Regions from separate parts of the Yersinia antarctica genome, predicted to be linked through region 3. Evidence: riboswitches for the same ligand, from Rfam matches in the RefSeq annotation. Region 3 holds a riboswitch; each other region holds the start of a gene.

Region 1 (6,715 bases), 200 kb from region 3:
GTGGGCTGGTGGCAATGGCCTTGCCAAACTGTTGGTTGCCAAGCCCCGCCTGACGCGCCAATTCACCGGATTCAACCGCCAAACGGAAAGCATGCGCCATGTGTACGGGTGAGCGTGCCACGGCAATTGCGGTATTGACCAGCACGGCATCAGCTCCCAATTCCATTGCCTCAAGCGCATGGCTTGGCGCACCAATTCCAGCATCGACTACCACGGGCACTTTGGCCTGCTCGATAATGATTTGCAGAAAGTCGCGGGTACGTAAGCCCAAATTTGAGCCAATCGGTGCACCCAATGGCATGACGGCAGCGCAGCCTGCTTCTTCCAGCCGCTTGCACAATACTGGGTCCGCACCACAGTAAGGCAAAACAACAAATCCCTCTTTCACCAGTATTTCGGCGGCTTTCAGGGTTTCTATTGGGTCAGGCAGTAAATACTTCACATCGGGATGAATTTCCAATTTTATCCAATGGGTACCCAGCGCTTCACGCGCCAGACGGGCGGCAAATACAGCCTCTTGCGCAGTTTTGGCCCCCGAGGTATTAGGCAGCAAACGCACACCTAATTGTTGCAAGGGCGCAAGAATTGCATCGTTCCCTGCCCGTAAATCAACCCGTTTCATCGCCATAGTAATCAGTTGTGACCCCGAGGCGCGCAATGCTTCCAGCATTAGTTCCGGGGTGGAGAATTTTCCCGTACCGGTAAATAAACGTGAGGTAAAAGTGGTATCGGCGATCTTCAGCATGTCAGCCCCCGGCAATCGCTTGGAATAGCAAAATGTTATCACCCGCGTGTAACTGGCATTTTTCCCAGTCAGTGCGGGGGACGATGACCTGATTAATTGCCAGAGCCGTACCCGGCTGGTGGCGTTTGAGCTGATTGAGCAGCATTGCCGCAGTGATATTGCTCACCACTTCTAATGGCTGATCATTGAGCACAATCTGTATATAACCCGTTTTCACTGTGCACCTCCGCAGGCAGGGCAATGCTTGGCCCGAGTCAGTTGCAGGGTGCTCCAGCTCTGCTGCTTGCCATCGAATAAGCGTAATTTCCCGCTCAGTGCCGACGGCAGTCCTGCCAACATCTTGATGGCCTCCAGTGCTTGCAAGGTACCAATGACGCCGACCACCGGCCCCAATACGCCAGCAGTACGGCAGTTACGTTGTGGTAATTCTTTATCGGGATATAGACAGGTGTAGCAGCCTTGAGAATAAGGCGGCTCAATCACCAGCAATTGCCCGCTGAATCCCACGGCACTACCGCTAATTAATGGTTTTTGTGCAGTGATACAGGCTGAATTTACCTGATGGCGCGTCTCCATGTTGTCGCTGCAATCCAGCACCAAATCAGCGTTAGCTACCGCATCGGCCAATGCCGCACCTAGCAGCCGCGTATCAAATGGGACAATTACAATCAACGGATTGAGGCTTTGCAAATGACGTTGGGCTAACCGTGCTTTACTTTGATTAGCTGAGGATGTTTGGCTGATATCTGTGGTGCGATACAGGATTTGGCGCTGTAAATTGGTCAGTTCCAGTTGGTCATCATCAGCCAGTAATAGCTTACCGACACCGGCTGCCGCCAAATAGAGCGCAGCAGGCGAACCAAGGCCGCCAAGGCCGATAATCAGCACACAGGCACTTTTCAGCTTCAACTGGCCCTCAGGGCCGATATCCTCCAGTAATAACTGGCGGCTGTAGCGCAAGAATTCGCTGTCACTCAACTCATACTTGTTTGTCATCAGCCAGCTCCTTGCCCTCAATCAGGTGCAGTAATTGTGCTGTTGCCTGCTGCCAATCGTCACTCAGGGTAATGGCACTGACGACCGCTACACTACCGACACCCGTGGCCAGGACCGCCGGTACGCGCTCAATGCTGATACCGCCGATGGCAACGGTCGGGTAGCCTGGCGTGTTGTCGACCATCTGCTTGAGTACCGTCAACCCTTGTGGTGATGACGGCATTTGCTTGGTTTGTGTGGGGAAGATGTGGCCCATGGCGATATAAGAGGGCCGGACAGCTTTAGCTATCGCCAGTTCCTGCTCATCATGGGTTGATACGCCCAGCCGTAATCCAGCTTGCTGAATCGCGGCCAAGTCGGCTGTTTCCAAATCTTCCTGACCCAGATGAACACCATAGGCACCATGCTTAATCGCCAGCCGCCAATAATCATTGATAAATAAGCGTGCCTGATAGCGTTTGCCTAACGCTATGGCAGCGGCAATGTCTTGTTCTACCTGCGCATCATCTAACTCTTTGATACGTAGTTGTATTGTGGTTACACCTGCGGCAAGCAGGCGCTCTATCCAAAGTAGGCTATCGACGACGGGATAGAGACCAAGACGCTGTACCGTCGCAGGGAAACCTTTCTTTGCAGAAAATGAGGCATGATTAGACAGGTTCATTATTGGCCTCGCTCTTGAGGTTAACGGGGCTGTGATACAGCTCGCTGCCGCGAGAGCGGAACTCCGCTGACATCTGTTCCATACCTGATTGTAAAATTTCGATCGGTTGGGCTGCTGTTTCTTGTGTCGCTGCTAGCTCTTGCGTCACAGCCTGTTCTTGCGTAGCGGCATAGTCGCGGACTTCCTGAGAGATTTTCATCGAGCAGAATTTCGGCCCGCACATTGAGCAGAAGTGGGCCACTTTGCCGGACTCCTGCGGTAGGGTTTCGTCGTGATAGGCTCGTGCGGTTTCTGGATCAAGCGCCAGATTGAACTGATCTTCCCAGCGGAATTCAAAGCGCGCTTTCGACATGGCGTTATCGCGGATCTGCGCACCGGGGTGGCCTTTGGCCAAGTCTGCGGCATGGGCGGCGATTTTATAAGTAATAAGACCTTGTTTCACATCCTCTTTATTAGGCAGGCCAAGATGTTCTTTCGGTGTGACGTAACACAACATGGCGCAACCGAACCAACCAATCATGGCGGCCCCAATACCTGAAGTGAAATGATCATAACCCGGCGCAATATCCGTAGTTAGCGGGCCTAAGGTATAGAATGGCGCTTCATGGCAGTGTTCCAACTCTTCCGTCATATTGCGGCGAATCATCTGCATCGGCACATGACCGGGGCCTTCAATCATCACCTGGACATCATATTCCCAGGCGATTTTGGTCAATTCACCCAAGGTATGCAGCTCAGCGAACTGGGCTTCATCATTGGCATCCTGAATGGAACCAGGGCGTAGGCCATCACCCAGTGACAGTGAGACATCATAGGCCGCACAGATCTGGCAGATTTCGCGAAAATGCTGATACAGGAAGTTTTCCTGATGATGGGAAAGGCACCACTTCGCCATAATTGAACCACCACGGGAGACGATACCGGTCAAGCGTTTGGCGGTCATCGGTACATAGCGCAACAACACACCGGCATGGATAGTAAAGTAATCCACCCCTTGCTCGGCCTGCTCTAACAGTGTGTCACGGAACATTTCCCAGGTTAGGTTCTCGGCCACACCATTTACTTTTTCCAGCGCCTGATAGATAGGAACGGTACCAATAGGGACCGGGCTGTTACGTAGGATCCATTCACGGGTTTCATGGATATAGCGGCCAGTGGACAGGTCCATCACGGTATCGGCACCCCAGCGGGTTGACCACACCAGTTTTTCTACTTCCTCTTCGATGGAGGAGGTCACCGCAGAGTTACCGATATTGGCATTCACTTTCACTAAAAAGTTACGACCAATAATCATCGGCTCAGATTCTGGATGGTTTATATTGGCGGGAATGATAGCTCGGCCCGCCGCCACTTCCTGACGTACAAATTCGGCAGTGATATTTTCTGGCAGGTTAGCGCCAAAAGCCTGTCCTGGATGCTGCTGGCGTAGTACCTCACCACGAATACGTTCACGGCCCATATTTTCTCGCAGCGCGATAAACTCCATCTCTGGCGTGATGATACCCTGACGGGCGTAATGCAGTTGGGTGACGCATTTGCCTGTGATGGCTTTCTTCGGGTGTGGCAGATGCTCAAAACGCAAATGATCCAAGCCTTCGTCGGCCAAACGTTGTTGGGTGAAGCCAGAGCTGACAGAGGTCAGTGCGGCGCTATCCTGGCGTTCAGCTATCCAGCTATCGCGTAATTTGGGTAACCCGCTGTGAACATCCAGTTTGGCATTTGAGTCACCATATGGGCCGGAAGTGTCATACACCGGGATGGCTTCGTTATCTTCATAGCGTGGTGCGTCTTTGCCACCGCCAATCAGTGTCGGACTGAGCTGGATTTCGCGCATCGGTACCAGAATATCTGGCCGTGAGCCTTGTAGGTAAATACGTTGGGAGTTGGGGAAAGTGACACCTTGCAAAGTATCAATAAACTGTTGAGCTTGTTCACGTTGTTGTTTACGTGGAATAGGTTTACGTGGGCGTGATGAACTTTTAGTGGTTGTATTATTAGACATAGCAATTCCTACCAGTGTGGTTTATAGGGAAAATTGCTTGTCTGGAGCTTGGCGGGAGTAACGATGTTGGCCAGTAACCGGCAGCTACCTGTAAGGATAGAGACCGGGCCTGTAGCGATAAATTACTCTTGTTCCCTTCGCGGGTATTAACCCGATCAGGTTCCGCGGATCCCGAATTAACGGTCTCAGCCTGCGTTTGCTTTCCTAAGAAAACAGGTGCTAGGCACTCCGACAAGAAACCCCAGTATATGAGGTTGAATTAAAACTACAAGCCCGTGCTGTTCAGCGGGCTATTTTACCGGCCCTGTTTGAATAACTGGCTGGGCGGCTTGCCATGACTCGGCTGCCCATTGAATCAATTGATCTTCCAAGCGGAAACGGGCATCAAGGGCTTCGCCGATATCAGATAATGCTTGTTGAAACTCGATACAACTGTCCTGATCGATCTCAATGTTGGTATAACGATCATGGAATGTCATGATCGTTTGAGTATTATTTTTTAACGCAGGATACACTTTGGTCGTCAGCGCCATTTTTGGGCTAGACGCGCCTTCCACCTGTTTGATAATTCTGTCATAGATATGAAAATGCCCGGAAGAGAGATAATCCACTAAATTATGGCAAAAGTTCTCCAGCGCTTTTTCGTTAAGCGGGGTATGCTTTTCTTTTTGCGGCTTAATACCGATCACTGTGCAATATGAAACTAACAGTTCTTTACGCGCATGAAGCCATTGATCAATTAATTCATTACTGCCGCCAACGCGTTGAGTCAGGCTTTCTAGTCGGTTGAGCATGAACGACCCCGTGAGTAAGGAAAAGTAATAGTGGGTTACAAAAATGTAACAAGCCGGATTCTAGATTGCCAGTGAAGTCGAGGTTGTGCAACAACGATATGGAACTACAACTTACAGGTAAAGAAAGTGGCTGGTGGATTGTCAGTCATGAAAACAAATTATGGTTGCCGAAAGGGGAGTTACCACAAGGTAATGCCGCTAATTGGTCATTGCAGGGCGCAACGGCAAGGCAAATCGGTGAATGGCAAGGGCAGGCGGTATGGTTGATCCGTCAGATGATGTCTACTGATATGGGTTCCGTGCGGCAATTACTGGATGTGGATCGCGGCTTGTTCCAATTGGCTGGGCGTGGTGTGCAACTGGCAGAGTTTTATCGTTCTCACCGTTTTTGTGGTTATTGCGGTCACCAAATGCAGGCCAGCCGTTCCGAGTGGGCTTGTCTGTGTAATCACTGCCGTGAGCGCTATTACCCACAAGTCGCCCCTTGTGTGATTGTTGCCATTCGCCGTGATGATGAAATTTTATTGGCGCAGCATGTACGGCATCGTGGCGGCATTAATACCGTATTGGCAGGCTTTGTCGAAGTGGGTGAGACTCTGGAGCAGGCGGTTTCCCGTGAAGTTTTAGAAGAAAGTAATATTCACATTAAAAATCTGCGCTACGTAACATCACAGCCTTGGCCGTTCCCCCATTCACTGATGATGGCGTTTATGGCCGAGTATGACAGTGGTGAATTGCGACATGACCCTAAAGAGCTGCTAAATGCCGGTTGGTATCGTTATGACCAATTGCCATTACTGCCGCCGCCAGGCACCGTAGCACGACGATTAATTGAAGATACCGTGGTGTTATGCCGCGAGCACCGTGAGTTGATCTAATCAGAAGGGAGTGCTGAAGCGCTAACCTCATAGCCGACGCAGTTTAAACCCCACGAGAGTGAGTCATTATCACGCCCTTAATAGCGGCGGCAGTTAGCAGGAAAGTATTATCTGACATGCTACAATATGGTCCGCTAAAAGATGGCCGCCAGATAATTAAGGGAGCTCCACCATGAATGAGTTGAAAAACGATCGCTATCTGCGAGCCTTATTGCGTCAACCGGTAGATGTAACGCCGGTATGGATGATGCGTCAGGCGGGCCGTTATTTGCCGGAATATAAAGCTACCCGCGCGGTTGCCGGGGATTTTATGTCGCTGTGCAAAAATGCGGAACTGGCTTGTGAAGTGACGATGCAGCCATTACGTCGCTATCCATTGGACGCCGCGATTCTGTTTTCAGACATTCTGACCATCCCCGATGCTATGGGGCTGGGGCTCTATTTTGAAACCGGTGAAGGCCCAGGCTTCCAATCCCCGATTACTTGTCGCGCCGACGTCGAAAAGTTACCCATTCCCGACCCAGAAGAGGAATTAGGTTATGTGATGAACGCGGTAAGAACCATTCGCCGTGAGCTGAAAGGTGCGGTGCCATTAATTGGTTTTTCCGGCAGCCCATGGACGCTGGCAACCTATAT
Region 2 (6,715 bases), 760 kb from region 3:
AATCGTGATGATATAGAACAACCCATTGACCGTAAAACTCACATTAATACCGATAAGAAAAAGCAAATTGCTCAAGCTGCCAGCAAACTGATTAAAGACGGTGATAGCCTGGTTTTTGATGCCGGTAGTACCGTGTTGCAAATGGTTCCCCACCTGACAAAGTTCAACAATATCACGGTGATGACCAACAGCCTGCATATCGTCAATGAACTGGTTGAGCTGGATAACGATCAAACTATCTTGATGCCGGGTGGCACTTACCGTAAAGGTTCAGCCTCTTTTCATGGTAGTCTGGCAGAATCTGCATTTGATAATTTTAGTTTCGATCAACTGTTTATCGGTGCAGATGGTGTCGATCTGAAAGCAGGTGTCACCACGTTTAACGAAGTTTATCATGTTAGTACGGCGATGTGCCGTGCCGCTAGCCGCATTATTTTGCTGGTCGATTCCTCCAAATTTGGCCGTAAAAGCCCAAATGTAGTGTGCCCGTTAAGTGCCGTTGATATCCTGATTACAGATAAAGGTATTAGCCCAGAATATTTGCAAGCGCTACAGGACATGGGCATTAACATCATTCTGGTTGATAAAAATGACTAATCCATTGATTACCTATGCCCGTGAAACACTGGAAATTGAACTGACAGAAGCGCATAAGCTGCTGTCACGTTTAGATGATAATTTTATCCGCGCCTGTGAGTTATTATTAGCCTGCACCGGTAAGGCTGTAGTTTCAGGGATTGGCAAATCTGGCCATATTGGTAAAAAGATTGCCGCATCACTGGCCAGCACTGGCACCCCCTCCTTCTTTGTACATCCGGCGGAAGCATTGCACGGCGATTTGGGCATGATTGGCCCTCAGGATGTGGTGATTTTTATCTCCTACTCAGGGCGCGCCAAAGAACTGGACCTGATTCTGCCCTTGTTGGCGGATAGCCAGATCCCCGTGATTGCCATCACTGGCGGCAAAGAGTCCCCGCTGGCGCTGGGTGCAGCCTGTGTATTGGATATCAGTGTCGAACACGAAGCTTGCCCGATGGGGTTGGCTCCTACCTCCAGCGCGGTTAATACCCTGATGATGGGGGACGCTCTGGCAATGGCATTAATGCGCCATCGCGGTTTCGGTGCAGAAGATTTTGCCCGCTCACATCCTGGCGGCAGCTTGGGCGCAAGGCTACTTAATCGAGTCCATCACTTAATGAGAACCGGTGATCGCCTGCCGATGGTGAATGAATCCGACAGCGTAATGGAAGCCATGTTAGAACTGAGCCGTACAGGACTAGGGCTGGTGGCTGTATGTGATCCGGAGCAACGGGTTGTGGGGGTATTCACTGACGGTGATTTACGCCGCTGGCTGGTAAAAGGTGGCACCTTACAGCAACCCTTAGAAAATGCCATCACACGGCCAGGCTACCGATTACCTGAGCAATGGCGCGCAGGAGAAGCGCTGGAGGCACTGCATCAGCACCATCTCAGTGCCGCACCGGTGGTGAATCTGGATGGGAAACTGGTCGGAGCCATTAATCTGCACGACCTGCATCAAGCTGGCGTTGGTTGATATCCCCGTCATCGTTCAAGTTGTAGCTGTGTTGGTTCCATTCACGATTCAGGCCTCGCTGCTGCGAGGCCGCTGCAACCAGCATTCAAATCCGCCAGTGACATCTTCATCAATATAATCAATTAATCTAGATAAATTTACTTATTAGCGGCCTGCCTCAATCAGTGCCAATTAGGATCTTGCTGTAACTGCTTTTTGAGCATGGCCTGGATACTGTCATTGGGACGACCGAGCCATTGATAGGTCGCGAACTCACTCGGTTTATCAAGTGCTTGTGGCTTGTCTGCCACGGAAATACGCATTCCCCATGCCTGCCATACTTGTTTTTTATCCTGACTAAACGCCACCCACATAAAGTTATTACTGCAATCATGAGGTTTACAAATTCGCCCCACCTTATATTGCTGCCCTTGCCAATTTATCACCTCATAAGGTGCTGACGTCCCCACCCCTTTGCGTGCCCAGGCGGGGAGATTCTTTTGGCTTTTCACCATTTTTTGCCAGCTATTTTTATAAACCGGCTGTTGCAGCAGATCCGCCGTGGTCGGGCGGCTTTTGACAGGAGAAGTCTGGGCAACTGACGTGGCTGTGACAGTTGTGGTGGCTGGCTGCGCGAAAGCCCAGGCGCTGACACTGAGCATCACCGCAGCCACAAGACAATGGCGGGTTTTGTTACCTTTCATTATCGAAATCCTTATTATCTGATTAATCTACTCGCCGGACAGTGAGCCAGGCTCTATGCAACGGCTTAGCGGGCGTGGTATTAGCTTGCCTGTCTATGACCATCAACCGGCGAAAAAGTTGATCCATAGCACGAATTTTCATCCTAATTCCAGTTATATCACAATCTGTATGACAGCTTGAGTTAAGCTATGAACCAGATAGCTATCAGCCGAGCCCACCCGATAAAAGGCCATGCCATGTTAACCGTTGAGTTACCCGAAGAACCCGAGAAGCTGTATTACTCTGCCGGGGATGCCCACCCGCTGGCTAAGCTTGAAACGGATAAAATTATCCAGATGGTTATCGATCTGGATGTTGCCAATTCCGACAGCGAGCATTATGTCACTGGCTGGATGGGGCTAAATAGCGTGGTGGTGGTACGTAATTACCAAAATAAGCGCGGTACAGCCAATGGTTTTGTGGTGAATAAAGGCGATCGCTATCGTCTGAGCATTCAATCCATTGAATTTCGCATTCCGAAGGCCGTGTTGTGGATGAGCTTTCGCCGTAAACCCCGCACCATGGAGTTAATCACCTACGAAACATTGGGCGAACAACCCAGCGGTATGCAGCAGTACCGTAATATCCTCGATGAAGAGTTGCTACAGCAACTCGATGCCGATTGGCGCGAATTGAATGATTATCTTGGTGCAGCCTGCTGGCAACTTGAAAATGACACCCCGCTGTGGCAACAAACCCGACAACAGATAACGCCCGAGACTATCCGTCAGTTAGTCGATGCGCCTATTTTTCGCACTAAACATCTACAGGCTGATGGGGATTACGCCGGGTTCTGGGCCGGAGAGTACTTTTTTGCCGTTCGCCAACCTAGCGCAGGCAACCCATTACCTGCGGTACAAATCTCCTGGCGTGAAGATGCAAAAGATATCGGCAGTTATCAATTTGATCTGATTAACGATGAAACAGGCGAGCCAAAACTCTCACTGTGTATCCGCCCACGCAAAGGCGCGGACAGCTATCTGCTTAACCGTTTTGATGCCCATCACTTGCAACGTGCTATCGCGATGTTTGCGATGACTCAGCGCTATTTATTGGCATAAAAATCTCTGCCATTTCAATAAATAAGGCATGCACTTCGTCATTGGAGCTACAGGTAGGCGGCAAGTGAACACATCCCGATGAGCTGACTCAAGTCAGTGATTCGGGGGGTGAGCGCAGCTAACACCCCGGCGACTTCAAGGACGAAGGATCCCCAAAGTCATTGGAGTTGCAGGTAGGCGGCAAGTGAACACATCTCGATGAGCTGACTCAAGTCAGTGATTCGGGGGGGTGAGCGCAGCTAACACCCCGGCGACTTCAAGGACGAAGGATCCCCAAAGTCATTGGAGTTGCAGGTAGGCGGCAAGTGAACACATCCCGATGAGCTGACTCAAGTCAGTGATTCGGGGGGGTGAGCGCAGCTAACACCCCGGCGACTTCAAGGACGAAGGATCCCCAAAGTCATTGGAGTTGCAGGTAGGCGGCAAGTGAACACATCCCGATGAGCTGACTCAAGTCAGTGATTCGGGGGGGTGAGCGCAGCTAACACCCCGGCGACTTCAAGGACGAAGGGGATTACCACCACCGGTGAAAATGATGCACCGGCCCGACCCCCTGTCCGACTTCAAGGGTATCGGCTTGTTCTAATGCACCTTGCAGATAGTGTTTGGCGGCATTCACTGTATCTGCCCAATCGTGGAGCCGTGGCCGTAAGGCCGCCAATGCGGCCGATAAGGTGCAGCCGGTGCCGTGGGTATGGCGAGTATTTACTCTGCGGGTAACAAAACGCTGTTCGCCTTGTGCCGTAAACAGCCAATCGGGGCTATCTTCACCGCTCAAATGCCCTCCTTTCATCAATACTCCCTGACACCCCAGAGCCAACAGTGCTCGCCCCTGTTCACACATTTGTTGCTCATCGCGCGCAGGCTGGCAATTGAGTAGCGCGGCTGCTTCTGGCAGATTCGGGGTAATCAAAGCCACTCGCGGTAACAGCAGTTGACGTACTGCGTCTACGGCCTCTGGTGCCAATAATGGATCACCGCTTTTGGCGACCATAACGGTATCTAGCACCACAAATGGGATGGGGTAACGTTGCAGTTGTGTGGCAACAATCTCGACAATGTCAGCATTAGCCAACATACCGATTTTCGCGCTATCGATGCGCACATCACTGAGAACAGAATCGAGTTGAGCTGCAACAAACGCCGGTTCGATGGGATAAACTGACTGCACACCACAGGTATTTTGTGCCACCAAGGCGGTGATCACACTGGTGCCGTAAGCTTGCAAAGCAGAGAAAGTTTTCAAATCAGCCTGAATACCGGCCCCACCGCTAGGGTCAGTTCCGGCAATCGTGAGTGCATTAATTCGCTTCATGAATATCTCTCCACACTCATATCAATGGGAGATCGAATGGCAGCAACAGCGAGAATAGCTAAAGAGAAAACGGCAGGTTGAACGAACATATTCCTCCTAACCGGCGGTCAAGAAGGCGGAACCCTAAGGTGCCGAGACTTCCCTACGCTGGCATAATCCAGATCAGGTAATACGGGTAATATCTCAGCCATGCCACTGTTTGTGGCAGGCACCCCGAGTCAGAATTGTTATTATCATGGGCAGGTGGTAGAAGATCAATCATGTATTGGCTCAACCAATGATCAATTTCGCAAAAGCACCCTGTTTTGGAGGTATAACCATAGGATGAGTATCAAGATTCGTCAGTATCAGGAAAGTGACCGGCCATTCCTGCGCACCTTGTATCTGGCATCACGTAAAGCAGCCTTTACCTGGCTGGACGTTGAACACTTTAGGCTGGAAGATTTTGATCGCTCAACCATTGGTGAAACTGTGCTGGTCGCCGTTGATGGCGATCAACACTTAGGTTTTGCCTCAATTTTTATGGAAGAGAGTTTCCTGCATCATCTGTTTATTGCCCCTGAACTACAACAGTCCGGTACGGGAAAAGCCTTATTGCAGGCAGCACAACAGCTATTTACCAGCCACGGCTCACTCAAATGTCTGGCAAAAAACCAGCAGGCGCTGGCGTTTTATCAAAAACAGGGGTGGGTAGCTATTGCCACCGGCATCAGTAATGATGGCGAATATACATTAATGCATTGGCATAATGAGAAGGTTAAATAAGAACAATATTGATAATATTAGTTAAAAAATAAAATTTAATATCTAACTTACTATCAAACATCGCTGCATCGTTATATGGGTTATTTTCCCCTCACAGATAAATCAGAAATAAGCACAAGGGAACTGGGTTTCCTTGTGCTTATTTTCTATTCCCCGCGCAGCGCCTTCACATCATCGGCTTTTATATTCAGTGCCGGTTGTCCGAATTGCTGTAGCAGATAATGACTCAAACTAACAACCTGCTCATCGGTTAAGGTGTTAGCAAATCCGGGCATAAAGACTTCACCGTCATTGGTTTTGCGTGACACACCGTGGAGAATCACATTAATCAGGTTATTGGGCTCGGATGCCCCGACCACCGAGTTTTTCATCAATGAAGGGTAATAACCGTCTTTCACGCCCTCACCGGTGAAACTGTGGCAACTGGCACAGTTCCCCAAATACAGGCGCGCGCCGTCAGTGTTGTTATCTGCCGTGAAAGGCATACCGCGTAAGGAATTAACACTACTCGCCGCTTGCCCCCAATCCGAACGACTCTTGGTTTCGTCATCTGGATTTAATGGCTCCAGGGTACGCAGATACACCGCCATGGCATTGAGATCACTCTCGCTCAGGTGGCGAGTACTGTTCTCAATAACTTCAGCCATCGGCCCGGCAGCTTGTGCTTTACCGTCAACATGGCCGGTGCGCAGATATTGCACCACCTGCTGCTGACTCCAGCCGCCAATACCGGCATGTGGATCAGAGGTAATATTAAACGCCGTCCAACCATTAATCTCTGCCCCCCCATAGGCTTTGCTCTCTTTCATCCCCATGGTGATATTACGCGGGGTATGGCACTCAGCGCAGTGCCCCAATGCTTCAACAAAGTAAGCACCCTGATTCCATTGTGCATCTTTAGTGTTGTCCGGCTGAAAGCGCTCCCCCTCGAAATTGACCAAATTCCAGAACCACAATCCCCAACGCTGGTTGAATGGGAAAGGCATGTCATTTTCGCGGTTAGCTTGATGCACTGCTGGCAGACTAAACAGATAGGCTTTAATGGCTTTGACGTCAGCATCCGTCAACAAGGTATATGAGGTGTAAGGGAATGCTGGGTAGAGATTCTCACCATTTTTCCCTTTCCCTTCATGTAATGCGCGCAAGAACTCTTCATCCGTCCAATTGCCAATTCCGGTCTCTTTATCGGGCGTGATGTTGGGCGAATATAGCGTGCCCATCGGCGTCTTGAAGGCAAGTCCACCGGCAAAAGGCTTACCGTCTTTGGTGGTATGGCAGGCCACACAGTCAGCGGCC
Region 3 (6,715 bases):
TACCGCGCGGCAGGCGGGGATTCAGATAGTTACAGGTGATACCAAAGTCGTGCAGCGTGGCGCGGCGGATAAGATCTTTATCAATACCACCGGCATAGGAGTGATCCCCGCAGATATTCACTGGGGAACCGCGATGATCCGTGCTGGTGATCGGATCGTTGTCAGTGGCACTTTAGGTGATCATGGCGCGACCATTCTGAACCTGCGTGAAGGGCTGGGGCTGGAAGCAGAGCTGGTGAGCGATTGTGCACTATTGGCACCGTTGATCGCTCCGCTGCGATCTATTCCCGGAGTGCGGGCGTTACGTGATGCTACCCGTGGCGGCGTGACGGCGATCCTACATGAATTTGCGGCCGCCAGCGGTTGCGGCATGGAGATCAACGAATCAGATCTCCCCCTGAAACCGGCGGTGCGGGGTATTTGCGAATTGCTGGGGCTGGATGCACTCAACTTTGCCAACGAAGGTAAGCTGGTGCTGGTGGTGTCACCAGAGGCACAAGACGTGGTATTAACAGCGCTCCATAACCATCCACTCGGCCAGGATGCCGCCGTTATCGGGCAGGTGACTGAGAATAAACAAGTGCGCTTATGCGGTGCGTATGGTGTTTCGCGTAGATTGGATTTGCCTCTGGATGAGCCATTGCCCCGTATTTGCTGATCCCATTCGTCCTTGAAGCCGCAGGGGTGTTAGCTGCGTTCGCTCACCCGAATCACTGACTGATGTCAGCTCATCGGGATTTGCTTACTTGCTGCCTACCTGTAACTCCAATGACTTTTGGGAACCCATTCGCACTTGAAGTGACAGGCGATTAACTATTTGATAAGTGGGGAAATGTGCCGAATGGGTCGTAACGGCGTGAGCCGTCGAAGCGCCCATCGGTGCAGTCGCCCCGCAATCTCCGAGCTATAAAACAGGTTGCTGGCAGCCTTGTGAAGGAGTTTCTGTGGATAAAAATGGCCTCTGCCTGCGGGTAAAAGGTAAGGTGCAAGGCGTGGGGTTCCGCCCTTATATCTGGCAGCTTGCCCACCGCTTTGCGCTAAGGGGCGATGTCAGTAACGACAGTGCGGGCGTGACGATTCACTTGTGGCAATCACCGGCGCTGGCGGATTTCTTACAGGCACTGCCGCGTCATTGCCCGCCATTGGCACAAATTGATAGTGTCACCACCTCGCCCTACCATTGGGCGCAGCCGCCACTGGATTTTGTGATTCATCACAGCGGTGCCGGGCAGATGGATACGCAAATTGTACCGGATGCTGCAACCTGCGACGCCTGTTTGGCTGAAATGAACCATCCTGCCAATCGTCGCTACCGCTACCCGTTTATCAACTGCACCCATTGTGGCCCACGTTTTACTATTATTCACCGCATGCCCTATGACCGGCCTTATACCGCCATGCGCGAATTCCCACTATGTGCCGCCTGTCAGGCAGAATATGACCATCCGGCCGATCGCCGTTTTCACGCCCAACCCAATGCCTGTGCCGATTGTGGCCCGCAATTGTGGCTAACGGGGCGAGAGGGACAATCGATTGCGCACAACTTTGCGGCGCTAGAGCAAGCCGCAGCCGCCCTGTTGGCAGGAGATATTGTTGCCGTCAAAGGGCTGGGAGGATTCCATCTGGCGGTAGATGCCACCAATGCTGCTGCGGTGGCCCGTTTACGGCAGCGCAAGCAACGGCCTTCCAAGCCGCTGGCGGTGATGTTACCGCACGCCGACTGGTTATCACGCTGCGTGCAAAGTAACGATAGCGCCGCGTTATTACGCGTGTTACGTAGCCCTGCGGCTCCGATTGTGTTGGTTTCGTCGCGGGCTGATAGCCCGCTGTGTACGGCGCTGGCACCGGGCTTACCTGAAATTGGCGTGATGCTACCCGCCAATCCGTTACAACATTTGCTGCTGCAACAGGTCGGACGGCCTCTGGTGATGACCTCCGGTAATGGCCGTGGTAAACCCCCGGCATTGAGTAATGAGCAGGCGCTAGGTGCCCTGAGAGATATTGCTGACCACTGGTTATTGCACGATAGGCAAATTGTGCAGCGGGCCGATGACTCATTAGTGCGACTCACCGGCAGCAGTGCTGAAATGCTACGCCGAGCCAGAGGGTATGTGCCAGATGCTTTCGAGTTACCTCCGGGATTTAGCCAGCAGCCAGCAGTTCTGGCGCTGGGTGCGGATATGAAAAACACGTTTTGCCTGCTGCGTGATGGTAATGCAGTGTTGAGTCAACATCTGGGGGATCTGGAAGACCGCGATATCGCACAGCAACAGCAGCAGTTAGTGGCGCTGTTTTGTGATATTTACCATTTCACACCACAGGTGATAGCGGTGGATGCTCACCCCGGATACGTCAGCCACCAATTAGGGAAAACCCTGGCAGCACAGTGGAATATCCCTTGTGTTGACGTGCTACATCATCATGCCCATCTGGTGGCTTGTCTGGCAGAGCATGGCTGGCCTCGCGAGGGTGGGGCGGTGATTGGTGTGGCATTGGATGGGCTGGGTTATGGCGCTGATGGTCAATTGTGGGGCGGTGAATGCCTACGAGTAGATTATACGAGCTGTGAATATATTGGTGGCTTGCCCGCAGTGGCACTACCCGGTGGCGATCTGGCCTCGCGTCAACCGTGGCGTAACCTGCTGGCCCAGTTACAGCGCTATGTCCCCAATTGGCAACATTTGCCTGAGAGTGCGGTGATTCCTCAGCCGGAGGGTAGGGTATTGGCGCGGGCGATTGAGCGGGGGATTAATGCGCCGTTGGCCTCTTCAACTGGGCGCTTATTTGATGCAGTAGCGGCTGCACTCAATCTTGCCCCGCTATCGATAAGTTGGGAGGGCGAAGCCGCCTGCCAGTTGGAAGCACTGGCGCGACAAAGTGCGGTTTCAGTGCCGCCAGTGACGATGCCGCTGTGCGATAACCAACTGGACTTAGCCACTTTCTGGCAGCAATGGTTGGCTTATAATGCCACTCCGGCGGAGCGGGCCTATGCGTTCCATTTTGCTCTGGCCCAGGGATTTGCTACTTTGGCGCGGCAGGCGGCCCAGTATTATCGTATTGATACTATTGTCTTTTCAGGTGGGGTGCTACATAACCGGTTACTGCGTGAGTTACTTAGCGCACAACTGCATGATTTCCAACTGTTGCTGCCCCAGCGTCTGCCTGCCGGTGATGGTGGGCTGGCTCTAGGGCAAGCACTGATTGCCGCTGCGTCAAAATGCCATAAGTGATGATTATGGCTAATGGTGTTTGATTACCGCTAATTGTGTTAATAATAAAGCTCGTTGACTCGGGGTGCCTGCCGCTAAATGCGTAATGGCTGAGATTTTACCCGTATTACCTGATCTGGATTATACCAGCGGAGGGAAGTCGCGGTATCGTTGTTGAGTCCATAAACAACGGTCCCCCTTCTTGTTCGCCGGTGGGGGATATCATGAATACTATTCGCTCTGACTTTTCAATCGCTCCTCTCCCGTACCCTGATGCACTGGCGGCGGCCTGTTTGCAACAATTCCAAACTACACCGCCATTAGTCCATTGCCTGACTAATGAGGTAGTACAGTCCTTCACTGCCAATGTGTTACTGGCATTAGGGGCTTTTCCTGCCATGGTGGTTGAAGCTGAAGAGGCCGCACAATTTAGTACAATGGCGAACAGTTTACTTATCAATATCGGCACGTTACACCGCGCTCAGGCCGAATCCATGCTGGCGGCAATCCAGGCGGCAAATCAATCCTCTACCCCTTGGGTGCTGGACCCCGTTGCGGTCGGCGGGCTTGTCTATCGTACTGATTTTGCCCATCAATTATTAGCGCTAAAACCGGCGGCAATACGGGGTAACGCCTCGGAAATCATGGCATTAAGCGGTATGGCGACTATGGGGCGTGGGGTGGATAGTGTCGATTCTTCGGTGAGTGCACTGCCTGCTGCTCGCCAATTGGCACTACAGGTGCAGACTGTGGTTGCGGTTACCGGTGAGGTGGATTATATCACCGACGGCCTGCGTGATTTTGCCGTGACCGGTGGCGATAAGCTGATGACCCGGGTAGTGGGGACGGGGTGCGCACTTTCTGCCGTGGTAGCGGCATTTTGCGCACTGGAAGGCGACCGTTTACATCATGTGGCAACGGCTTGCCGGGTGATGTCACAAGTCGGCGGGCAGGTATCTCAGCAGGTGGCAGGCCCTGGTAGCTTTATTCCAGCTTTTCTAGATGGCCTTTATCAACTGAAAATAAGCGATCTGGTATAGCCTCTCCCCGGTTAACCTCTTAAAAATAGCGTTACCGCTCAGCCCTATCGCCTTGAGCGCCAGCGGCTGAACGGCCCTCAGTCATAATGTGTATTACGGATAAGAACTAATAAATCATCCAGTTTCATTGGCTTACCCAAGAAATAACCCTGAACTTCATCACACATCAGAGTCTGTAACTGCCCGAGCTGCTCGGCGGTTTCTACCCCTTCGGCGGTCACCGTCATGGACAGCGCATGGCCGAGGTTAATGATTCCTTCGACAATTGATTGGCCTTCATGTGACTCGGCCAGTTCATCGGTAAAGCTCTTATCAATTTTCAATCCATCGAACGGGAAGCGGCGCAGATAATTCAGTGAGGAATATCCAGTACCAAAGTCATCCATCGATAAGCGCACACCCAGGGTTTTCAATGCTGTCATGGTTTTAAAGGCACCATCGGCATCTTCAATCATTATCCGCTCGGTGATTTCCAGCTCCAATCGATGGCTAGGTAGCCCAGTGAGCAGCAGGACTTGGCGCACTCGTTCTATCAGGCGCTGGTTCCTGAATTCAACCGCAGAAATATTAACGGAAACAATCAGTGACGAGGGCCATGTCGATGCATCCTGACATGCCTGTAGCATGGTCCAGTCGCTAATTGAGGTGATAAGCCCCGTCTCTTCGGCCAGCGCAATAAATTGATCCGGCATCAGCAGCCCCAAAATCGGGTGGTTCCAGCGCACCAAGGCTTCAGCACCCGTCAGTTGTGTTCCCTCAATACGGTAGCGTGGCTGGTAATAAAGGTTAAATTCGTTGTGCTTAACGGCCTGACGTAAAAAACGCTCTAGCTCACTGCGTTGCATCAGGCGCTCATTCATTTCACTGGAGTAGAAGCTCCAACGGTTACGGCCACTGTTTTTAGCTTCATACATGGCAATATCTGCAAATCGTAATAGCTCTTCGGCTTGCATTGAGTCTTGAGGTGCCAGTGCAATACCAATGCTGGCCCCGATATAAATATCCTGATCATTTATCACGTAAGGACTTTCGATTCGGGTGATAACGCGCGTACAAAGCTGTTCAATTTCTTTGCGTGACGCAAGACCTGTGATAATTAGAACAAATTCATCTCCCCCCTGACGCGCGACTAAATCTTGATCACGCAAACAACTTCTTAGGCGTTCAGATACCTGATGCAGTACCAGATCACCGGTAACATGACCAAAAGTGTCGTTAACAGGTTTAAACTTATCCAAGTCAACATTGAGGATAACCAGCGGGTGGGGGGCCGCAGCTAAATGGCGTAACTTATTTTCCAGGAATTCTTTCATTCGCAGACGGTTGGGTAAACCGGTCAATGCATCATGTAGAGAGAGGTGCTGAATCCGTTCCTGTGCTTCTATTTCACGGGTGATATCCGATGCGGTGCCACGGAACCCAATGGTTTCGTTGTTTTGGATGATAGGTTTGGCATAAATACGGCAAATGCGTTTATCGCCTTTGGCGGAGAAATAAGTGCATTGCAACTCATTGCGAGATTCAGTCAGATGGGTGTGCTGTAACCAAGAGCGCAGCGGGATAATATCGCAATTTAACAGTGAATCAAGATTACGCCCCAGCCAGCGCTCCACACTTAATCCGGTAATGGTCAAAAACCGTTGCGACAGGTAGGTGATGCGTAAATCGGCATCGGTTTCCCATAACCAGTCGGTAGCAGCTTCGGCGACATGACGAAAGCGTTCTTCGCTGGCGATTAAAGCAGATTTGTTTTCATCCGCTACCCGTGCTTCTGACATCGCCCGCCGCAGAACTAACCAGCCGGTCAGCCCAAGAATCAATGCAACCAGCGTCAGTAGTGGGAGTAATATGTTGAGCAGTTGCGCGCCGGGCATATCCTGATTCCAATGCAGCGTCAATGCGCTGTTATCACTGGCAGATAATAGAACTGACGGGCTGGATGCCGCGTCTTTTTCATCCTCAGGGGTACGCAGTTGATGAATACCATAATCTTCGCCCAAGGTATTTAGCTCGGGCTGTGTCAGTAAATCGATAAACACCAGAACAGAGGGTGCTCCAGCCACTGTTTTAACGCGTGGATCACTACCAGTAGTTAAGGCCGCAGCCGCAACAATGGCCGGTTGCCCAGCCACGTCGATGGTTTCAGTTGCAATATATTGTTTGTCTGCCCGCGCTCGGGCGGCGTCAATCAACGGGGTTATATCTTTGTTGAGCCAATCGGGCAGGCTAATATCTTTCAGTTGCCCATTGATGACCGAATAACGGGTTTTTCCTAGCCCATCAACAACAAACACTCCCTCATAATTAAAGTCGCTATACAGTGACGGCCCCAGATTTTGGCTGACAAAAGCCCAGTCAGGATCGACTTTTACATGCAAATGTTCATAAGCATCACCCCAGAAAGCATTATCTTTTATTCGGGTTTTTATTGAGTCTTGCCGCATTTTCCAGGCTTTTTCTACCAGA

The links. Region 3 has a riboswitch for thiamine pyrophosphate ahead of thiM (hydroxyethylthiazole kinase). Riboswitches for the same ligand answer to the same signal wherever they lie in the genome.
Region 1: it holds a riboswitch for thiamine pyrophosphate, as region 3 does, so the genes downstream of both, thiC (phosphomethylpyrimidine synthase ThiC) here and thiM (hydroxyethylthiazole kinase) in region 3, are expected to answer to the same signal.
Region 2: it holds a riboswitch for thiamine pyrophosphate, as region 3 does, so the genes downstream of both, thiD (bifunctional hydroxymethylpyrimidine kinase/phosphomethylpyrimidine kinase) here and thiM (hydroxyethylthiazole kinase) in region 3, are expected to answer to the same signal.

Annotation. Positions count from the first base shown of each region.
Region 1 covers NZ_JBSJQF010000001.1:4,543,054-4,549,768, reverse strand. The annotation lists gene ACWJJO_RS20995 (thiazole synthase) at 1-745, opposite strand, end outside; gene thiS (sulfur carrier protein ThiS) at 747-962, opposite strand; gene ACWJJO_RS20985 (HesA/MoeB/ThiF family protein) at 959-1,741, opposite strand; gene thiE (thiamine phosphate synthase) at 1,725-2,405, opposite strand; gene thiC (phosphomethylpyrimidine synthase ThiC) at 2,392-4,407, opposite strand; TPP riboswitch at 4,523-4,648, opposite strand; gene rsd (sigma D regulator) at 4,698-5,201, opposite strand; gene nudC (NAD(+) diphosphatase) at 5,300-6,079, shown strand; gene hemE (uroporphyrinogen decarboxylase) at 6,252-6,715, shown strand, end outside.
Region 2 covers NZ_JBSJQF010000001.1:3,582,947-3,589,661, forward strand. The annotation lists gene srlR (glucitol operon DNA-binding transcriptional repressor SrlR) at 1-597, shown strand, start outside; gene gutQ (arabinose-5-phosphate isomerase GutQ) at 590-1,555, shown strand; gene ACWJJO_RS16635 (inhibitor of vertebrate lysozyme family protein) at 1,717-2,238, opposite strand; gene ACWJJO_RS16640 (hypothetical protein) at 2,476-3,339, shown strand; gene thiD (bifunctional hydroxymethylpyrimidine kinase/phosphomethylpyrimidine kinase) at 3,854-4,654, opposite strand; TPP riboswitch at 4,777-4,880, opposite strand; gene ACWJJO_RS16650 (GNAT family N-acetyltransferase) at 4,979-5,419, shown strand; gene ACWJJO_RS16655 (c-type cytochrome) at 5,566-6,715, opposite strand, start outside.
Region 3 covers NZ_JBSJQF010000001.1:4,344,520-4,351,234, forward strand. The annotation lists gene hypE (hydrogenase expression/formation protein HypE) at 1-658, shown strand, start outside; gene hypF (carbamoyltransferase HypF) at 945-3,230, shown strand; TPP riboswitch at 3,281-3,384, shown strand; gene thiM (hydroxyethylthiazole kinase) at 3,434-4,249, shown strand; gene ACWJJO_RS20155 (bifunctional diguanylate cyclase/phosphodiesterase) at 4,327-6,715, opposite strand, start outside.